DNA from 3 places in the Mesorhizobium sp. M0227 genome. Region 3 is predicted to be linked to each of the others. Evidence: predicted binding sites of a transcription regulator. Region 3 holds the regulator's gene; each other region holds the start of a gene.
The links. Region 3 encodes PhoB, which activates phosphate uptake and scavenging genes when phosphate is short. Its sites were predicted from a motif close to TGTCATNNANCTGTCAT; they were not measured.
Positions count from the first base shown of each region.

Region 1: a site for PhoB is predicted at 3,469-3,485, ahead of NKJ00_RS13650 (acid phosphatase). Genes of this name have one in related genera too.
Region 2: a site for PhoB is predicted at 4,508-4,524, ahead of NKJ00_RS19760 (esterase-like activity of phytase family protein). Genes of this name have one in related genera too.

Region 1 covers NZ_JAMYSJ010000008.1:128,661-134,625, forward strand. Annotated here, with positions in the region: gene NKJ00_RS13630 (MaoC family dehydratase) at 1-339, shown strand, start outside; gene NKJ00_RS13635 (MaoC family dehydratase) at 336-806, shown strand; gene NKJ00_RS13640 (adenine phosphoribosyltransferase) at 852-1,397, opposite strand; gene NKJ00_RS13645 (alpha-hydroxy acid oxidase) at 1,407-2,552, opposite strand; gene NKJ00_RS13650 (acid phosphatase) at 2,729-3,424, opposite strand; gene NKJ00_RS13655 (cytochrome c1) at 3,552-4,424, opposite strand; gene NKJ00_RS13660 (cytochrome b) at 4,453-5,754, opposite strand; gene petA (ubiquinol-cytochrome c reductase iron-sulfur subunit) at 5,771-5,965, opposite strand, start outside.
Region 2 covers NZ_JAMYSJ010000014.1:33,414-39,378, reverse strand. Annotated here, with positions in the region: gene NKJ00_RS19770 (MFS transporter) at 52-1,263, shown strand; gene NKJ00_RS19765 (MATE family efflux transporter) at 1,297-2,769, opposite strand; gene NKJ00_RS19760 (esterase-like activity of phytase family protein) at 2,940-4,418, opposite strand; gene NKJ00_RS19755 (FAD-dependent oxidoreductase) at 4,637-5,965, shown strand, end outside.
Region 3 covers NZ_JAMYSJ010000003.1:284,526-290,490, forward strand. Annotated here, with positions in the region: gene pstC (phosphate ABC transporter permease subunit PstC) at 1-1,350, shown strand, start outside; gene pstA (phosphate ABC transporter permease PstA) at 1,347-2,663, shown strand; gene pstB (phosphate ABC transporter ATP-binding protein PstB) at 2,682-3,500, shown strand; gene phoU (phosphate signaling complex protein PhoU) at 3,527-4,234, shown strand; gene phoB (phosphate regulon transcriptional regulator PhoB) at 4,251-4,940, shown strand; gene eglC (endo-1,3-1,4-beta-glycanase EglC) at 5,404-5,965, shown strand, end outside.

The DNA.
Region 1 (5,965 bases), on a different contig from region 3:
GAGGAAGCCGGTAAGGCCAGCATCCTCGGCGGGCTGGCAGCGTCGGGCTGGCACACCTGCGCAATGTTCATGCGCATGCTGTGCGATGCGTTCCTGCTGGACTCGACCTGCCAGGGCGCGCCCGGAGTCGATCAGGTCAAATGGAAGAAGCCGGTCCTGGCCGGCGACCAACTGACCGGCACCCTGATGGTTATTGCCAAGCGCCTGTCGAAATCGAAGCCGCAACTCGGCTTGGTCACCATGCGCAGCGAACTGTTCAACCAGCGTGGCGAAAGCGTCTTCGAGCTCGAGAACTCCGTCATGTTCCTCACGCGCGATGCCGCGGGGAGCCAAGCATGACACTGGACGAGTTCTTCCGTATCGGCACCACCGTCACGCTCGGCTCGCACTCATTCGAGCCCGAGGCGATCAAGGCCTTCGCCCGTAAGTACGACCCGCAAATCTTCCATATCGACGAGGAGGCCGCGAAGAAAAGTGTGCTCGGCGGCCTCTGCGCGTCCGGTTGGCACACGGCCGCGACCTGGATGAAACTCAATCTGGAAAACCGTATGGACGCCGAGATCGCTGCGTGGAGCGGTCCCGGTCCAGTGCCGGAATTCGGTCCCTCGCCCGGCTTCAAGAACCTGAAATGGCTGAAGCCGGTCTATGCCGGGCAAACCATCACCTTCACGCGCACCGCGCTGTCGCACCGCCCAATCGCCTCACGCCCCGGCTGGCGGCTGCTGGCGCTGCGTTCGGAAGCTTTCGATTCCACCGGCGACAAGGTGCTCGAGTTCGAAAGCGCCGTTCTGGTGAAGGCCGAGTAACGCCACTTTCCCTCTCCCTTCTTGTAGGAGAAGGGAGAGCACTCCTCAATGTCCTTCGAACCCTATCAGCGTTCTGACCGGCACACCGAGGGCTTCGAGCTTGGCGCGGCCGCCGAGGTCCGGCAGGTCGATGACAAAACAGGCAGCGAGGATGTCGGCGCCGATCTGGCGCAGAAGTTTGACCGCCGCCTCCGCGGTGCCGCCGGTGGCGATCAGATCGTCGACAAGGATCACCTTCTCGCCCGGAGCAACGCCGTCCTTGTGCATCTCCATCTCGTCCAGCCCATATTCCAGGCTATAGGCGACGCGCACCGTCTCGTAGGGCAGCTTGCCTTTCTTGCGGATCGGCACGAAGCCGGCCGAGAGCTGATGGGCGACGGCGCCGCCAAGGATGAACCCGCGTGCCTCGATGCCGGCGATCTTGTCGATCTTCTGGCCGGCATAGGGATGCACCAGTTCGTCGATGGCGCGGCGGAAGGCGCGCGCATTGCCGAGCAGCGTGGTGATGTCGCGAAACAGGATGCCGGGCTTGGGATAATCCGGAATGGTGCGGATCGCGGCGAGCAATGTGTCTTCGAGGGAGGATTTCATGGGTCGAGATTACCTGAAACGGAGGTTCTTGCGCGACAATTGTTCGATCGAACTGCAGCCCATCAGCTTCATGCCGCGTTCGATCTCGACCCGCATCTGTTCAAGCGCCCGTTCGACGCCGGGCTGGCCGGCCGCCGCGAGCGGGAACAGATAGTAGCGTCCGACGCCGACGGCCTTGGCACCCAGCGACAGCGCTTTCAGCACATGCGTGCCGCGCTGCACGCCGCCATCCATGATGACGTCGATCCTGTCGCCAACGGCGTCGACGATCTCGGCAAGCTGATCGAACGCCGCCCGCGAGCCATCCAGCTGCCGCCCGCCATGGTTCGACAGCACGATGCCGCTGCAGCCGATGTCGACGGCGCGTCTTGCATCCTCCACCGACATGACGCCCTTGAGGCAGAACGGACCCGACCAAAGCTTGACCATCTCGGCCACGTCGTCCCACGTCATCGACGGGTCTAGCATCTCGGTGAAGTAGCGGCTGATCGACATCGTGCCGCCGCCCATGTCGACATGCTCGTCGAGCTGCGGCAGCTTGAACCCCTCATGGGTGAAATAGTTGATCGCCCAGGCCGGCTTGAGCGCGAACTGTGCCATTCCGGCGAGATTGAGCTTGAAGGGAATGGCAAAGCCGGTGCGTTTGTCGCGCTCGCGGTTTCCCCCGGTGATGCTGTCGACGGTCAGCATCATCACCTCGACGCCAACCGCCTTTGCGCGCTGCATCATCGCCCGGTTGAGGCCGCGATCCCGGTGGAAATAGAACTGGTAGACCTGTGGGCTGCTGCTGATGCCGCGCGCCTCCTCGAGGCTGACGGTGCCAAGCGAGGAGACGCCGAACATGGTGCCGTATTTGGCGGCGGCCCTGGCGACCGCGCGCTCACCCTGATGGTGGAACAGGCGCTGCAAGGCGGTCGGCGAGCAATAGAACGGCATCGCCAGCTTCTGGCCCATGACCGTCACCGACATGTCGACCTCGCTCACTCCGCGCAGCACGTTGGGAACAAGGTCGCAGGTCTCGAAGCTTTCGGTGTTGCGGCGATAAGTGACCTCATCGTCGGCCGCGCCGTCGATGTAGTTGAAGATCGGCCCGGGCAGCCGCTGCTGTGCCATCCGCCGGAAATCGGAAAAGTTGTGACAGTCGCTGAGCCGCATCATCGAATTCCAAAGGCCATGGCGGGACGAGCTTCTCGCCACCGTTCGATGCGTCGAATATCAACCTGATGCCGCCATGCCAACGGACTAATTGCCGAACTTTCGCTTGAGCACGAGCGTTAACAAAAAAGGAGCGCCTTAAGCGCCCCTTCCCGTCTAAATCCGGCTGACGAGGATTACATGCCGAGATCGGAACGAAGCTCGGCCCTGGCCACTTCATATTCAGCCTTGAAGTCGTCCCGGTTGAGCAGGACCGCGGCAATAACGCTGCCGGAAATCTTGCCCATCTCGACGTCGGACGCATAGTGGATGCCGCCGACCTCGCGGTTGTGGGCGTATTCGGCCGCACGCGCCATGATCTCGGCGCGCTTTTCCGGGACCATGTCGGACAGGATGATGCCCATCATCGTGCCTACGGTGGCATGGCCAGACGGCCAGGAACCGGAGCTCGACAGCTTGACCGCCGGCTTGACGAGATCGCTGAGCTGATGCGGGCGCGGGCGCTTCCAGACATCCTTGGCCGGGTCGACGACAGCCCCTTCGGTAGCCACCACGCGATCGAAGAAAGCGCTGAATTTCGGCAGCGTTTCCTTGTTGAATTTCGGCCCCATGACGTCGGCAAAGCGCCAGACATTCTCCTCGGCATCGGCCACCGCGCTGGCGACCATCTCCGGGGTGCGCGTCACCTGCAGCGTCAGCACCTCGCCGAGTTCGGCCTTGGTCTGCGCCGAATCGTTTGCCGGCGGCGGCGGCAGGATCATCGTCAGGTCGACGTCCTTGTTGGTGACGAAGGGCTGAGCGTCTTCCGCTTGCGCGGCCGAGCCGAGGATGAGCAGCAACAGGCCTGCCGCGAGCGATGCGTATCTTTTCATGAATGCGATCCTTTGATGAGAGCAGCACAGGATCGCCGGATGCGATGACGGCCATGTGACATGACCAGCCTCCGGAAATGCAAAAGGGCGCCTCTCGGCGCCCTTCGCGATCACTTGATTGTGTGGCCTAGTGGGCCACGCCTTCCCACACCTTGCGCTTGGTGAGATAGACCAGCGCGCCGAACAAAAGCAGGAACACCAGAACGCGAAAACCGGTCTTCTTGCGGTCTTCCATATGCGGCTCAGCCGCCCACGCCAGGAAGGCGGAGACGTCGCGGGAATACTGATCGACGGTCTGCGGCGCACCGTCATCATAGGTCACCTGGCCGTCGGAGAGCGGCTTGGGCATTTTCAGCGACACGCCGGACATGAAGTACGGATTGTAGTGGGTGCCTTCCGGGATCACCATGCCGGCCGGCGGCGTCTGGTCGTAGCCGGTCAGCAGCGAGTGGATATAGTCGGGGCCGCCCGCGTCATACTGGGTGAAGATGTCGAAGACGAATTGCGGAAAGCCGCGCTCGACGCCGCGCGCCTTGGCCAGCAGCGACATGTCGGGCGGGGCAGCGCCGCCATTGGAAGCGGCGGCCGCTTCGTCGTTTGCGAACGGCGGCGGAAAGTGGTCGGACGGCTTGCCTGGACGGTCAAACATGTCGCCGGCATCGTTGGGACAGTCATGGATCGTGTACTCGGCCGACAGCGTCTTGATCTGCGCATCGGAATAGCCGAGGTCCGACAGCGTGCGGAAAGCCACCAGGTTCATCGAATGGCAGGCCGAGCAGACTTCCTTGTAGACCTTGAGGCCGCGCTGCAGCTGCGCCTTGTCGTAAGTGCCGAATGGGCCGGTGAAACTCCAGTCCATTTCCTTCGGCTCGTCGATCGGGAAATGTGTCGGATTGGCCACATTGTGTGCCTCTTCGGCGGCGATCGCCCGAGTGCCCGCGGCCCCAGCGGCGACGGCCACGAGGCCGATCAGCGCCAGCGAGGTGAGAATCTTTTTCATGCCAAATCCCCTTAGATTCTCTACCCGCTCAGCCTTTGGTTTCCGGAGCCGCCGTAGCGCCCGCCGGATGTCCGCTGCCGCCCTTGTTCTTCTCGAGCACCGCCTCGGTGATCGAGTTCGGCAGCCGTCGCGGCGTCTCGATCAGGCCGAGCACCGGCAGCGCGATCAGGAAGAAGGCGAAGTAGAACAATGTCGCCATCTGCGCCATGAACACATAGCTGCCTTCGGCCGGCTGCGAGCCCAGCCAGCCAAGCAGGATGGCATCGGCCACGAACAACCAGAAGAACAGCTTGTACCAGGGCCGGTAAACGGCCGAGCGTACCTTCGAAGTGTCGAGCCACGGCACCAGGAACAACATGACGATGGCGCCGAACATGCACAGCACGCCGCCGAGCTTGGAGTTGATCGGCCCGACATTGAAGGTGATGGCGCGCAGGATCGCGTAGAACGGCAGGAAGTACCATTCGGGCACGATGTGGGCCGGCGTCTTCAGCGGGTTGGCGACGATGTAGTTGTCGGGATGGCCGAGATAGTTCGGCAGGTAGAAGACGAAATAAGCGAAGAAGAACAGGAACACGATCATGCCGAACGCGTCCTTGATGGTCGCGTAGGGGGTGAAGGCGACAGTGTCGGTCTTCGACTTGACCTCGATACCCGTCGGGTTCGACTGGCCCACGACATGCAGCGCCCAGATGTGCAAAACGACGACGCCGGCAATCATGAACGGCAACAGATAGTGCAGCGCAAAGAAACGGTTCAGCGTCGGGTTGTCGACGGCAAAGCCGCCGAGCAGCAGCTGCTGAATCCAGTCGCCGACCAGCGGAATGGCGCTGAAGAAGCCGGTGATGACGGTGGCGCCCCAGAAGCTCATCTGGCCCCATGGCAGCACGTAGCCCATGAAACCGGTCGCCATCATCAGGAGATAGATGATGCAGCCGAGGATCCAGAGCAGTTCGCGCGGCGCCTTGTAGGAGCCGTAATAGAGGCCACGGAAGATGTGGATGTAGACGGCGACGAAGAAGAACGAGGCGCCGTTCGAATGCATGTAGCGCAGCAGCCAGCCGGAATTCACGTCGCGCATGATCTTCTCGACCGAGCCGAAGGCCAGATTGGTGTCAGCCGTGTAATGCATGGCCAGCACGATGCCGGTCAGGATCTGCGCCACCAGCATGATCGAAAGGATGCCGCCAAAGGTCCACGCATAGTTGAGGTTGCGCGGCACCGGATAGGCAACGAAGCTGTCATAGACCAGCCGCGGCAGCGGCATGCGGGCGTCGAACCAGCGTCCGAGACCGGTTTTGGGCGTATAGGTCGAGTGTCCCTCGCTCATCGAAATATCCCCTGCCTCAACCGATAAGGATCTTGGTATCGGAAATGAACTTGAATACCGGAACCGCCATGTTCTCAGGCGCCGGGCCTTTGCGGATGCGGCCGGCCGTATCGTATTGCGAACCGTGGCACGGGCAGAACCAGCCGCCGAAATCGCCTTCCTGGCCAAGCGGAATGCAGCCGAGATGCGTGCAGACCTGAACCATCACCAT
Region 2 (5,965 bases), on a different contig from region 3:
GATGAAACCGCGTTAAATCCTCGATCCCCGAAATTGGTGACGAGGTTGGCCATGGCCATTCGCAATTTTGCGCATACGCACGAAGGAGCAGGTGGCGACGCTCTTGCAATCCCCACCGTCGCCGCGATGATTGCGGTGCTGTTTGCCGGCAGCACGGTGCTGACGCCGCTCTATATCGTGTACAAGCAGCAATTCGGCTTTTCACAAATCACCCTGACGCTGATCTACGCCGTGTATGTCGTCGGCAATCTGGCGGCATTGGTGATGTTCGGCGGGGTGTCCGATGTCGTCGGGCGCCGGCCCGCGAGCCTGGCGGCGATGCTTGTCGCCATCGTCAGTGCGCTTGTCTTCCTGTTTGCCGGAAACGTCGTCTCGCTCGACGTCGCCCGCTTCCTGAGCGGGCTTGGCATCGGCGTCGGCGCGGGGACCGGAACTGCGTGGATTGCCGAGCTTCTTCCCGGCGCGGACAAGTCGCGCGCCAGTGTGATCGCCACCAGCACCAATTTCCTCGGCCTCGGCTTCGGCGCACTGATTTCGGGACTTCTGGCTGAATATGAGCCATGGCCGTTGCGGCTGATCTTCATCGTCTATCTGGCAGCACTTTTGGTGGTAACGATCCTGGTCTGGCGCACTCGCGAAACGGTGGCGAAGCCGGGCGGCCTGCGGCGGCTTTCCTTGCGGCCGCAACTTTCCGTCCCGGAGGAAATCCGTGCGCGCTTCGTCGCGCCGGCGGTGACCGGCTTCGGCGCGATGGCGCTGGTCGGGTTCTACGCCGCGTTGGCGCCGAGCATCCTGGCGCAGCAGCTGCATGTGACCAACCACGCCGTCGCCGGCGCGCTGTTCTTCGAACTGGCGATCGTCACCGCGATCAGCATTGTCGTTCTGATGCACATGAAGAGCAACAAAGCGATGCTGGCTGCGCTGGCATTGATGATCCCAAGCGTCTCGTTGGTGGTGGCGGCGCAGACACTGGCCTCGATGGCACTGATGGTTGCTGCGACGGCCTGTTGCGGCGTTGCGGCGGCGCTTGGTTACCGTGGCGGGCTGCAAGTGGTGAACGAGATCGCGCCAAAGGCTCGTCGCGCCGAAGTGGTGTCCAGCTTCTTCATCTGCTGCTTTGTCGGCAACGCCTTGCCCGTCATCGGCATCGGCATCGTTTCGACCTATGCCAGTCCTATCACTGCCAGCCTGGCATTCGCCGGCGTGATCGTGGCGTTTGCGTTGGTGGCACCGGCTTTTGAGCTGAAACAACACGGGCGTTGAGCCCTGGAGCTGTCCAGCGGAACCGGGTTGGCTTCAGCCGTTCGGTGTTTCAGGCGAAAGATGCGCGCGTCCGCGCGGCACGCCAAGACCGGTGTCCGGCGGCTCGCCGGCGGCCGGCCTGTTCTCGATCATGTGCGTGGTGCGCCAGCGGCCGAAACGGTAGTAGGCAGCGGCCAGTACAAGCGAGCTGATCGAACCCACCGGGAAACTCCACCACAGCGCTTCCTCGCCGATCACGCCACGCATGAAATAGGCAAAGCCGGTGCGCACGATCAGCACCGAAATGACCAGGATGATCAGCGGCGGCATCACGGCACCCGTGGCTCGTACGGTGGCAAACAGCACGATGGTTATGCCGAACAGGATGAACGACCACGAGGCGACATTGTTGATGTGGACGGCGATGTCGATCGCAGCACTATCGCTGCTCAGGAACAGGCTCAGCACCGAACGGTCGAAAACCGACAGCACGGCAACCAGCGCGCCGGTCAGGACCAGGTTGAAGCCGACGCCGGAGGCGGCGATGCGGCCGATCCGGTCCCAGCGCCCGGCGCCGACATTTTGTGCCGCCATCGAGGACACCGCGGCGCCGATGGCGAGCGCCGGCATCTGGATGTAGGTCCACAGTTGGGCGGCGATGCCGTAAGCGGCCGCGACCTGCGAGCCGTTGGAGTTGACCATGCCCATCACTGTCAATGCAGCCGCGGAGATGACGATCATCTGCAGACCCATCGGCACGCCCTTGAAGACGACGATGCGCAGCAAGGTGGGATCGGGCCGCAGCAGAGCGAGGTTGGCGCCGGCCAGCCGCAGCGGATGCTTGCGCACATAGAGCACGATCAGGATGGCGATCACGCTTACCGTCTGGCCGATCAGCGTCGACGTGGCGGAGCCGGCGATACCGAGTTCGGGAAACGGCCCGATGCCGGCGATGAGCAATGGGTTGAGCACGATGTCGAGGACGACGGCCAGCGCCATGAAGAAGAAGGGCGTGCGTGAATCGCCGGCACCGCGCAGCACGGTCATGACGAAGGACAGAAGGTTCATCATCGGCACGGCGACGAAGATGATGCGCAGATAGGAGCGCGCCAGCGGCAAGGCATCGGCCGGTGTGCCGAGCGTGTTGAGAATGGCGTCGACCCAGATCCAGCCGCAGACCGCGAAGACAACCGAGACGAGGAAGAAGAACGTCGCGCTGGTGCCGACGATGCGGCGCGCCTCGGGCAGGTCGCGGGCACCGACCGACTGGGCCACCAGGATGGTGGCCGCCATGCCGATGCCGAACACAGTGCCGAGGATCAGGAACAGGACGAGGTTGGCGTTGGAGGTGGCGGTCAGCGCCGATTCGCCGAGGAAACGGCCGACCCAGACGGCGTTGATCGAACCGTTGAGCGACTGCAGCACGTTGGAGCCGAGCACCGGCAGGGCGAACAGCAGAAGCGTGCGCGGGATCGGGCCGCTGGTCAGGTCGCCGGTGCCCCGGCGCGCGGGCATTTTTTCGTCCATGGCGGGCAGCTCGGCGGATGGTGATTTGGATCCAGTCCACGATGATATCGCAGGCGGGACCGAGATGCACCCTTGCGAACGCGCCGCACGGTTGAAAGGCCGCTGCCCCGTTCATGCCCAGCCGCGAGCCCCAGCGGACGCGCCAAGCGCGCCCGCCCGGGCAGTGGTGGTTACTTCTTGGCCAGACCCGGCAGCGTGACCTGATAGACCAGGAACATGGTGTCGACATTGGCGCCGTCTTCGGCCTTGTAGGGCGCGCCGACCTGAAAACCGTCCTGGGCGAGGAAGTCGTTGTCGTTGGCGACGAACAGGAAGTAGTCGTCGGGCAGCTTCGGATCCAGAACGCTGACCACTGACATCGCCTCCCACTTCTCGGACAGGTTATCCTGGTCGTTGGGCGCGCCATTGTGCAGGCCGAAGCGGCCGAGCTCGGCACTGTCGTTGATGTCGATGAATGGCGTCAGCTTGGCCGGTGTCACCGATGGGTCGACGACGCCCTTGGGGGCGACCGGCTTGTCAGCGGCGTCGAAGGCGCCGCCGGCGATGTCGGTCGCGGTGGATAGGTCGACGACGTTGACCTGGCGATAGAGCGAGGTGTGGCCCTTCAGCCCCTGGCCGTTGCCGCTGTCGCGCGCCAGCATCAGGAAGGTCTGATCCGACAGTGCCACGATCTCGCTCTGCGCGGCGACCTTGGTCTTGCCCTTGGCATCCTTGAACACCGGCAGCGGCACGACATACTCATGCGCCAGCTTGAGATGGCCGAGGTCGGATGCGTCGTAGACCAGGGCGCGGGTGTTCTGGCGCGTGGCGGGCGAATCGCCGCCGTCCTGCCGGGGCGCCGACTGCAGCACGGCGATCAGGAACTTGCCGTCTGGCGTCATTGCCATGCCTTCGAGGCCTTGGTTGTTCTGGCGGCCGGTTTCGGGATCCTTCGGATCGGGCTCGGCGGCACCGGGTCCCGGATTGTCCGAGGCGAAGTTCGGCGTGCCGTGGCGCATCGGCACGAGGGCGGCCGGTGGCTGGGTTGCCGACAGCAGATGCCCGTCGGCGGAAAACCGATAGATGTTCGGGCCGTATTCGTCGGAGATGAACATCGAACCGTCGGGCAGCCGCACGATCGCCTCGTTGTCGAGCGCCAGCTTGCCATTGTCGGCTTGCGGCAGGATCGGCATGTCGCCGCTTGCCGCGCGCACGCCGTTGAGCGGGTCGAGGCCGGTGGCATCAGCGCCCTTGTCGTCGGTGAGCAGCATGGTGTCGGCGAGCGTCGCCTTGACGCCCGTCTGCTCCTGGCCGGCAGCGGGTGCGGCACCCAATGCGGTCGGCATGAATTCTATGCCGATGGTGTTGAGGCGCGGCCGGTAGTCGGTGGTGCCGACGACATTGTAGCCGCGGTCGGGCAGCAGCCAGAGCGAACCCTTGTAACCATCGGCGCCGTGCGTCCAGCCTGATGTGTCGATCGCCATGCCGGAGCCCGAGCCGAAGGTCTCGCCGAACTTGTCGCGCTGAGCGGCCGGGATGCGGCCGACACCGACCAGCCCCTTGTTGACGAGGCCGCCGACGGTCGCGGTGCTGTCGGCGAGCGCCGGCGTCAAGGCGGTGAACAAGGCCAGCGCGACGCCGAGCGACGCGGTTCGGTACAGGTGTTTCATGGATAATCCTCTTTGTGACGGATGTGCCGCGAGGCGCGACATCGATGATGCCGCGCAGGCCTCCCCGAAACGCGGTCTACGGCGCGAACATGATGCTTACGTGACAGCGCGCGGTGCATGCCGGCGGTCGACGAAAAACGATGCGCGCGCGCGGCACTAGACACTTATGTCCAGTGAATATATGCTCCAGCCTTCGGACTAACCGTGGAGGGGAAGCCTTGAAGTCGCACTACCGCGCAGTCGTCATCGGAGGTGGCGTGGTTGGAGCCTCGGTGCTCTATCACCTGACGCGGTTCGGCTGGAGGGATGTGGCGCTGATCGAGCGCGCCGAACTGACGGCCGGTTCGACGTGGCACGCGGCGGCAGGCTTCCATTCGCTCAACGCGGATCCCAACGTGGCGGCGCTGCAGGACTACACCATCAATCTCTACCGGGAGATCGAGGCCGAATCCGGCTGGGATATCGGCCTGCACATGAAGGGCGGCGTCAACATCGCCAGCGATCCCGCGCGCTGGGAGTGGCTGAAATCGGCCTGGGCGGTGTTCCAGTCGGTCGGCATCGAGACCGCTAGGTTGGTAACGCCCGATGAGATCAAGACGATCTGCCCGATCGTCGACGTCACCGGTGTGCTTGGCGGGCTGCATGATTCCAACGAAGGCCATCTCGACCCGTACGGCACGACGCATGCCTATGCGGGTGCTGCGAAGAAGCGCGGCGCCGACATCATCCTGCGCAACCGGGTCGTCGAGTTGAAGCCGCGCGCCGACGGTCGCTGGGATGTCATCACGGAGCAGGGCACCATCATCGCCGAGCATGTCGTCAATGCCGGCGGGCTGTGGGCAAAGCAGCTCGGCCGCATGGCCGGCGTCGACCTGCCGGTGACGCCGATGGAGCACCATTATTTCATCACTGAGGACATTCCCGAGATCGCGGCGCTGGACAGGGAAATCGGCATCGCCGTCGATCTCGATGGCTTTTCGTATCTCCGGCAGGAGCGCAAGGGCGTGCTGCTGGGCGTTTACGAGCAGGCGCTGCAGGTGCGGCGCGCCGCCGGTCTCGTCGATATCTCGGCCTATTCGCGCTATGCGGTGGCGGGGCCAGGTGCGGAAGCCTGGCTCGACCGGCTGCTCGCCTGCAAGCTGCCGAAACCCGGACGGGCCGGCCTGGCGCCAATGCTCGGTCTTGACGGACGGCTGAAGGGCGACCTCACCGTCTTCAACTGGGGCGGCGGCAGCTATTGGCTGATGGGCTCCTACTATCTCCGGGAATTCCACATGCGCTGGTTCGAGAGCCATGCGGCTGAAGGCGTCACCGTCGCCGACCTGTCCGACACGATGAGCGGCTTTCTGCTGACCGGGCCGAACGCGCGCAAAATACTGGAGCGAACGACGCATCAGGATGTTTCCGGCGCAGCGCTGCCGTTCATGGCCTGCGGCGCATTTGATATCGGCATGGTGCAGGCACGTGTTGCGCGGCTGTCGATATCAGGCGAACTCGGCTTCGAAATCAGTTGCCCCGTGACCATGCATGCCACTCTGCGCGACACG
Region 3 (5,965 bases):
CACTATCATGGCTGGTGGGCCTTCCTGCTCGCCGTTCTGCCTGCTCTTTTGCTGCTTGCCGTCTGGACCGTCGGGTCTTCCATCTATCTGGACCGACACATTCACGCTGCCTTGCCCGAGCGCACCGTCGACAGCAAGGTTGCCAGTGAGGCACTGGACGTCAGCCTGGTAAAGAGCCTCGCCAGGGGCCTGCGCAAACTCGATGCGGGCACACTGGCCGCAATGCCTGCCAGCTTTGCCGAGTTGCAGCCGCTGCTCGCCGCCAAGGGTGTGGCACTGGCGAGCGACACGCAGGATTACATGATCCCGATCGCCGTCGAGGCGAACAAGGTCCAGGACCGGCTCGGCCTGTTCGGCGCCATTGTCATTCTCGTTTCCTCGATCGCCGGCGCCTTCTATGCGCTCAGGCAGATCGAGCCGCGCGCCAGGGCACGCAACAATGTCGAGAGGCTGATGCTGTGGGGGCTGCTTGCCGCCTCCACCATCGCCATCCTGACCACCATCGGCATCGTGCTTTCGATGCTGTTCCAGACGATCACCTTCTTCGAAAGCGTCTCGCCGATGAGTTTCTTCTTCGGCACCGTCTGGGATCCGCGTTTTGCCGCTGCCGGTTCGGGCGGCAGCCAGGGCCAGTTCGGCCTGATCCCGCTTCTTGCGGGCACGCTCTACATCGCCGCCGTCGCACTGCTGGTTGCGGTGCCGGTGGGGCTGATGTCGGCTGTCTACATGGCCGAATACGCAACGCCCAGGGTGCGCTCGGTGGTCAAGCCGGCGCTTGAACTGCTGGCCGGCATACCGACCATCGTCTACGGCATCTTCGCCGTCGTCACGCTTGGGCCATTCCTGCGCGACCTGTCCGCGGCACTGACCGGCGGTTCGCCCTTCATCCAGGGCCAGAGCATCTTCACCGCCGGCCTGGTCATGGGCGTCATGCTGATCCCGGTCGTGTCCTCTCTTTCGGACGACATCATAACCGCGGTGCCGCGCGCCATGCGCGACGGGTCGCTCGGCCTCGGCGCGACCCGCTCCGAGACGATCAAGCGGGTGATCCTGCCGGCTGCACTGCCCGGCATCGTCGGCGCCGTCCTGCTGACTGCCTCGCGCGCTATCGGCGAAACGATGATTGTCGTGCTGGCGGCGGGCGTCGCCGCCAACCTCACCATCAACCCGTTCGAGGCGATGACGACCATCACCGTCAAGATCGTCAACCAGCTCACCGGCGACCTCGAGTTCAATTCGCCGCAGACGCTGGTCGCCTTCGCGCTCGGCCTGACGCTGTTCGCGCTGACGTTGGTGATGAACATCGTCGCGCTCTACATCGTGCGCAAATATCGGGAGCAGTACGAATGACCGACATTTCCATGGATACGATGGTCAGGGCGGCGGCCCATCCGCGCCGCGACATCGGCCTGAAGGCCCGTTACGCTGCCGAGCGCCGATTCCGCATCTATGGCGTCGTGGCGATTTCCGTAGGCCTGGCGTTCCTGGCAATCATGCTGATCACCATCGTCTCGAAAGGCTACACCGCCTTCTGGCAGACGACGGTATCACTGCCGATCTCGTTCGACGAGAAGGTGATCGATCCTTCCGGCAAACGCGCAACCGATCCGAGCGTTCTGATCAAGGCGAATTATCCCAAGCTCGCCGAAAACGCGCTGGTGGCCAAGCTCGGCATCAATCCCGACGACAAGCCGGCGATCAAGCAGCTCAAGGGCTTCCTGTCGGAAGGCGCCCGCGTCCAGTTGCGCGACATCGTTGCCGCCGATCCGTCCGTGATCGGCACGACGCGCGACGTCAACATCCTCGCCGCCGCCAATCTCGACTCGGCTTTCAAGGGTCAGATCGACCTCAGCGTCGAGGAAGCGCGACGCAAGGTCTCGGACCAGCAGATCACCTGGATGAACAAGCTCAAGGCCGAGGGCGCGATGGCCGAGCACTTCAACAGCGGCCTGTTCACCTACGGCGCCTCCAGCCGCCCGGAAACCTCGGGCATGGGCGTGGCGATCATCGGCTCGTTTTATATGATGGTGATCGTGTTGCTCCTGGCGCTGCCGATCGGCGTCGCCGCCTCCATCTATCTGGAGGAGTTCGCCAAGAAGAACCGTTTTACCGACCTTATCGAGGTCAACATCAACAATCTGGCCGCAGTGCCGTCAATCGTCTTCGGCTTGCTCGGCCTCGCGGTGTTCATCAATTTCCTGGGCATGCCGCGCTCTGCCGCCTTCGTCGGCGGCCTGGTGCTGACGCTGATGACGCTGCCGACGATCATCATCGCGACGCGAGCCGCACTTGCAGCGGTGCCGCCGTCGATCCGCTCGGCAGCTCTCGGTCTTGGCGCCTCCAAGATGCAGATGGTGTTCCAGCACATCCTGCCGCTTGCCGCGCCCGGCATCCTCACCGGCACCATCATCGGTCTGGCGCGTGCGCTCGGCGAAACCGCGCCTCTGCTGCTGATCGGCATGGTCGCCTTCGTCGCCGATCCACCGACGACGCCTTTCGATCCGGCCACCGCGCTGCCGGTGCAGATCTATATGTGGGCGAACGAGGCCGAACGCGCCTTCGTCGAGCGTATGTCCGGCGCCATCATCATCCTGCTCGTCTTCCTCATGGCCATGAACATCACCGCGATCGTGCTTCGGCGTCGGTTCGAGCGGCGCTGGTAGAAAAAAAGGCATCTTGGTATGAACATCATGACCGAACAGTCCCTTGAAAACGCAGTGGGCGACAAGATGAAGTCGAACGAAGTGATCAAAATGCGCGGCGACAAGGTCGGCGTGTTCTATGGCGAGAAGCAGGCGCTGTTCGATGTCAATCTCGACGTGCGCCTGAATCAGGTGACGGCGCTGATCGGCCCCTCCGGCTGCGGCAAGTCCACCTTCCTGCGCTGCCTCAACCGCATGAACGACACCATCGATTCAGCACGGGTAACCGGCAAGATAACGCTCGACGAAGAAGACATCTACGACAAGAACATCGATGTCGTCGAACTCAGGGCGCGCGTCGGCATGGTGTTCCAGAAACCCAATCCGTTCCCCAAATCGATCTACGAGAACGTTGCCTATGGTCCGCGCATCCACGGATTGGCCAAGCGCAAGGCCGATATGGATCAGATCGTAGAGTCGAGCCTGAAGAAGGCGGCGATCTGGAACGAGGTCAAGGACCGTTTGCAAGAACCTGGCACGGGTCTTTCCGGTGGCCAGCAGCAGCGTCTGTGCATTGCACGCGCCATCGCCGTGTCACCCGAGGTGATCCTGATGGACGAACCGTGTTCGGCGCTCGACCCGATCGCCACCGCTCGCGTCGAGGAACTGATCGACGAACTGCGTCAGAACTATACCATCGTCATCGTCACCCATTCGATGCAGCAGGCAGCGCGCGTGTCGCAGCGCACCGCGATGTTCCATCTAGGCTATCTGGTCGAGGAGGGCGCCACCGACAAGATGTTCACCACCCCCGACGACAAACGCACCCAGGACTACATCACCGGCCGGTTCGGCTGAGCTCAGGCATACGAGGGACGAAGATCATGGGTGAACATACCGTCGCATCTTTCGATGAGGATCTGGAGCAGATCAGCCAGCTGATCCGCGACATGGGCGATCTCGCCCGCTCGATGGTCAGTGGCTCGACCAGGGCCTTGCTCAATTCGGACAATGCGCTGGCGCAGCGCGTGGTTTCCGATGATGCCATCATGGATGCACGCCAGCGCGAGCTGGACGATCGCGCCATCACGCTGATCGCCAAGCGCCAGCCAATGGCCAACGATCTGCGTGCGGTGGTCGGTTCGATCCGCATGGCCGGCGACCTTGAGCGCATCGGCGACCTTGCCAAGAACATCGCCAAGCGCGTCGGCACTGTCGGGCTGAGTGTCACGCCGCACGACCTTTCGCATTCGATCGACGCGATGGCGCAACTGGTGCTGATCCAGGTGCAGGGGGTCGTCGACGAGTACGCCGCCGCCGACCCGGCAGCGCTTGCCACGCTCAGAAACAATGACGAACGCATCGACGTCAAATACACCTCGGTGTTCCGCGAGCTGCTGACCTACATGATGGAAGATCCCCGCAACATCACGGCGTGCACGCACCTGTTGTTCTGCGCCAAGAACCTCGAGCGGATCGGCGACCACGTGACCAACATCGCCGAAAATGCCTACTATGTTTTGACCGGCACGCAGCTGCCAGCCAATCGTCCGAAGCAGGACGAGACGGCAATGTCCGCGCCAGCGGCATAACAGGGGTGACCAGCCGATGATCGCACCACGCATCATGGTGGTGGAGGATGAGGAGCCGCTAGGCGTGCTGCTCCGCTACAATCTTGAATCCGAAGGTTACCAGGTCGAGGTGGTGACGCGCGGCGACGAGGCCGAAATCCGGCTGCAGGAGAACGTTCCCGACCTTCTCGTGCTCGACTGGATGGTGCCGGCGGTTTCCGGCATCGAACTCTGCCGGCGCCTGCGAATGCGCCCAGAGACCGAGCGGCTGCCGATCATCATGCTGACCGCGCGAGGCGAGGAAAGCGACCGCGTGCGCGGCCTGTCGACCGGCGCCGACGACTATCTGGTCAAGCCGTTCTCGACGCCGGAGTTCATGGCCAGGGTCAAGGCGCTGCTGCGCCGGGCCAAGCCGGAAGTGCTGTCCAGCGTGCTAAAGGTCGGCGACATCGTGCTCGATCGCGAGTCGCACCGGGTCTATCGCAAGAAGAGCGAGATCCGGCTCGGGCCGACCGAATTCCGCCTGCTCGAATTCATGATGCGCCACCCCGGCCGCGTGTTCTCGCGCAGCCAGCTGCTCGACAATGTCTGGGGCGAGACGATTTACATCGACGAACGCACTGTCGACGTGCACGTCGGCCGGCTGCGCAAGGCGGTCAACAACGGCCGCATGCCTGATGTCATCCGCACCATCCGTGGGGCGGGTTACGCGATCAGGGAAGACTAGGTGGCTGTTCCGTCCCGATAGATCGTGACCGGGAAAACTCGATTAGCACGTGGTCGCCAACAGCCGCGAAGAGTGGAATGTTGCACTCGTCTCATCGATGGGGAGCGAGCACGTGACGCTTTGGCCCAAATGCGGTCATTCGAAACCTGATGAGGATGACCGCTCTTGGCGGTACGTCGCCATCTTGCCCGCAGACTCCGACCAGAAAGCCATGCAAGAATAAATTTGAGTTAACTTAGATATACGTTCGTTAAACGACGTGTGTTCTGCATAAATATACGATTTTACTAAATTGCTTCAATTTACATTGAGCCATCACCTCCTTATTCATTATCCGCCTTCCGATTATTGCGGTCTCGGATCGAATGACGATTCCGTGGAACGATCTCGTTCCTTGCAGCGTTGCTTTGGGAGCGGTCGCCGGACCTTTGACCAGGTCGGACACCATGAGGAAGGATTTCTGATGAGCACGGTCTTAAACGCCAAAGGCATCCCTCTTGCCTACACCGGCGCTTCCACTCATTGGTTCTCGGCCACCGGGTCTGGACCGGAACTGCATGGCACCTCCGGCAACGACTCCTTCTGGGGAGACACCGGCGTCACTGTCACGATCCACGGTGGCGCCGGCGACGACTACTATCATCTCTATTCCACCAACAACAAGGTGGTCGAGGATCCTGGGGCAGGGATCGACACGATCGACACATGGATGAGCTACAAGCTCCCTGACAATTTCGAGAACCTCGTCGTTACCGGCACCAACCGATTTGCGTTCGGAAATGCGTTGGACAACATCATCAAGGGCGGGTCAGGTCACCAGACGCTGGATGGCGGCAAGGGAAATGATGTCCTGATCGGCGGCGATGGCGCCGATACTTTCGCCATCTCCAAAGGTAATGGAAGCGATCTTATCTTCGATTTCGGTGCGACCGATGCGCTCCGCCTTAACGGCTACGATTTCACTTCGTTCGATGCCGTCCGTTCACAGATGGTCCAAGTGGAATCGAACGTGATGCTGAACCTCG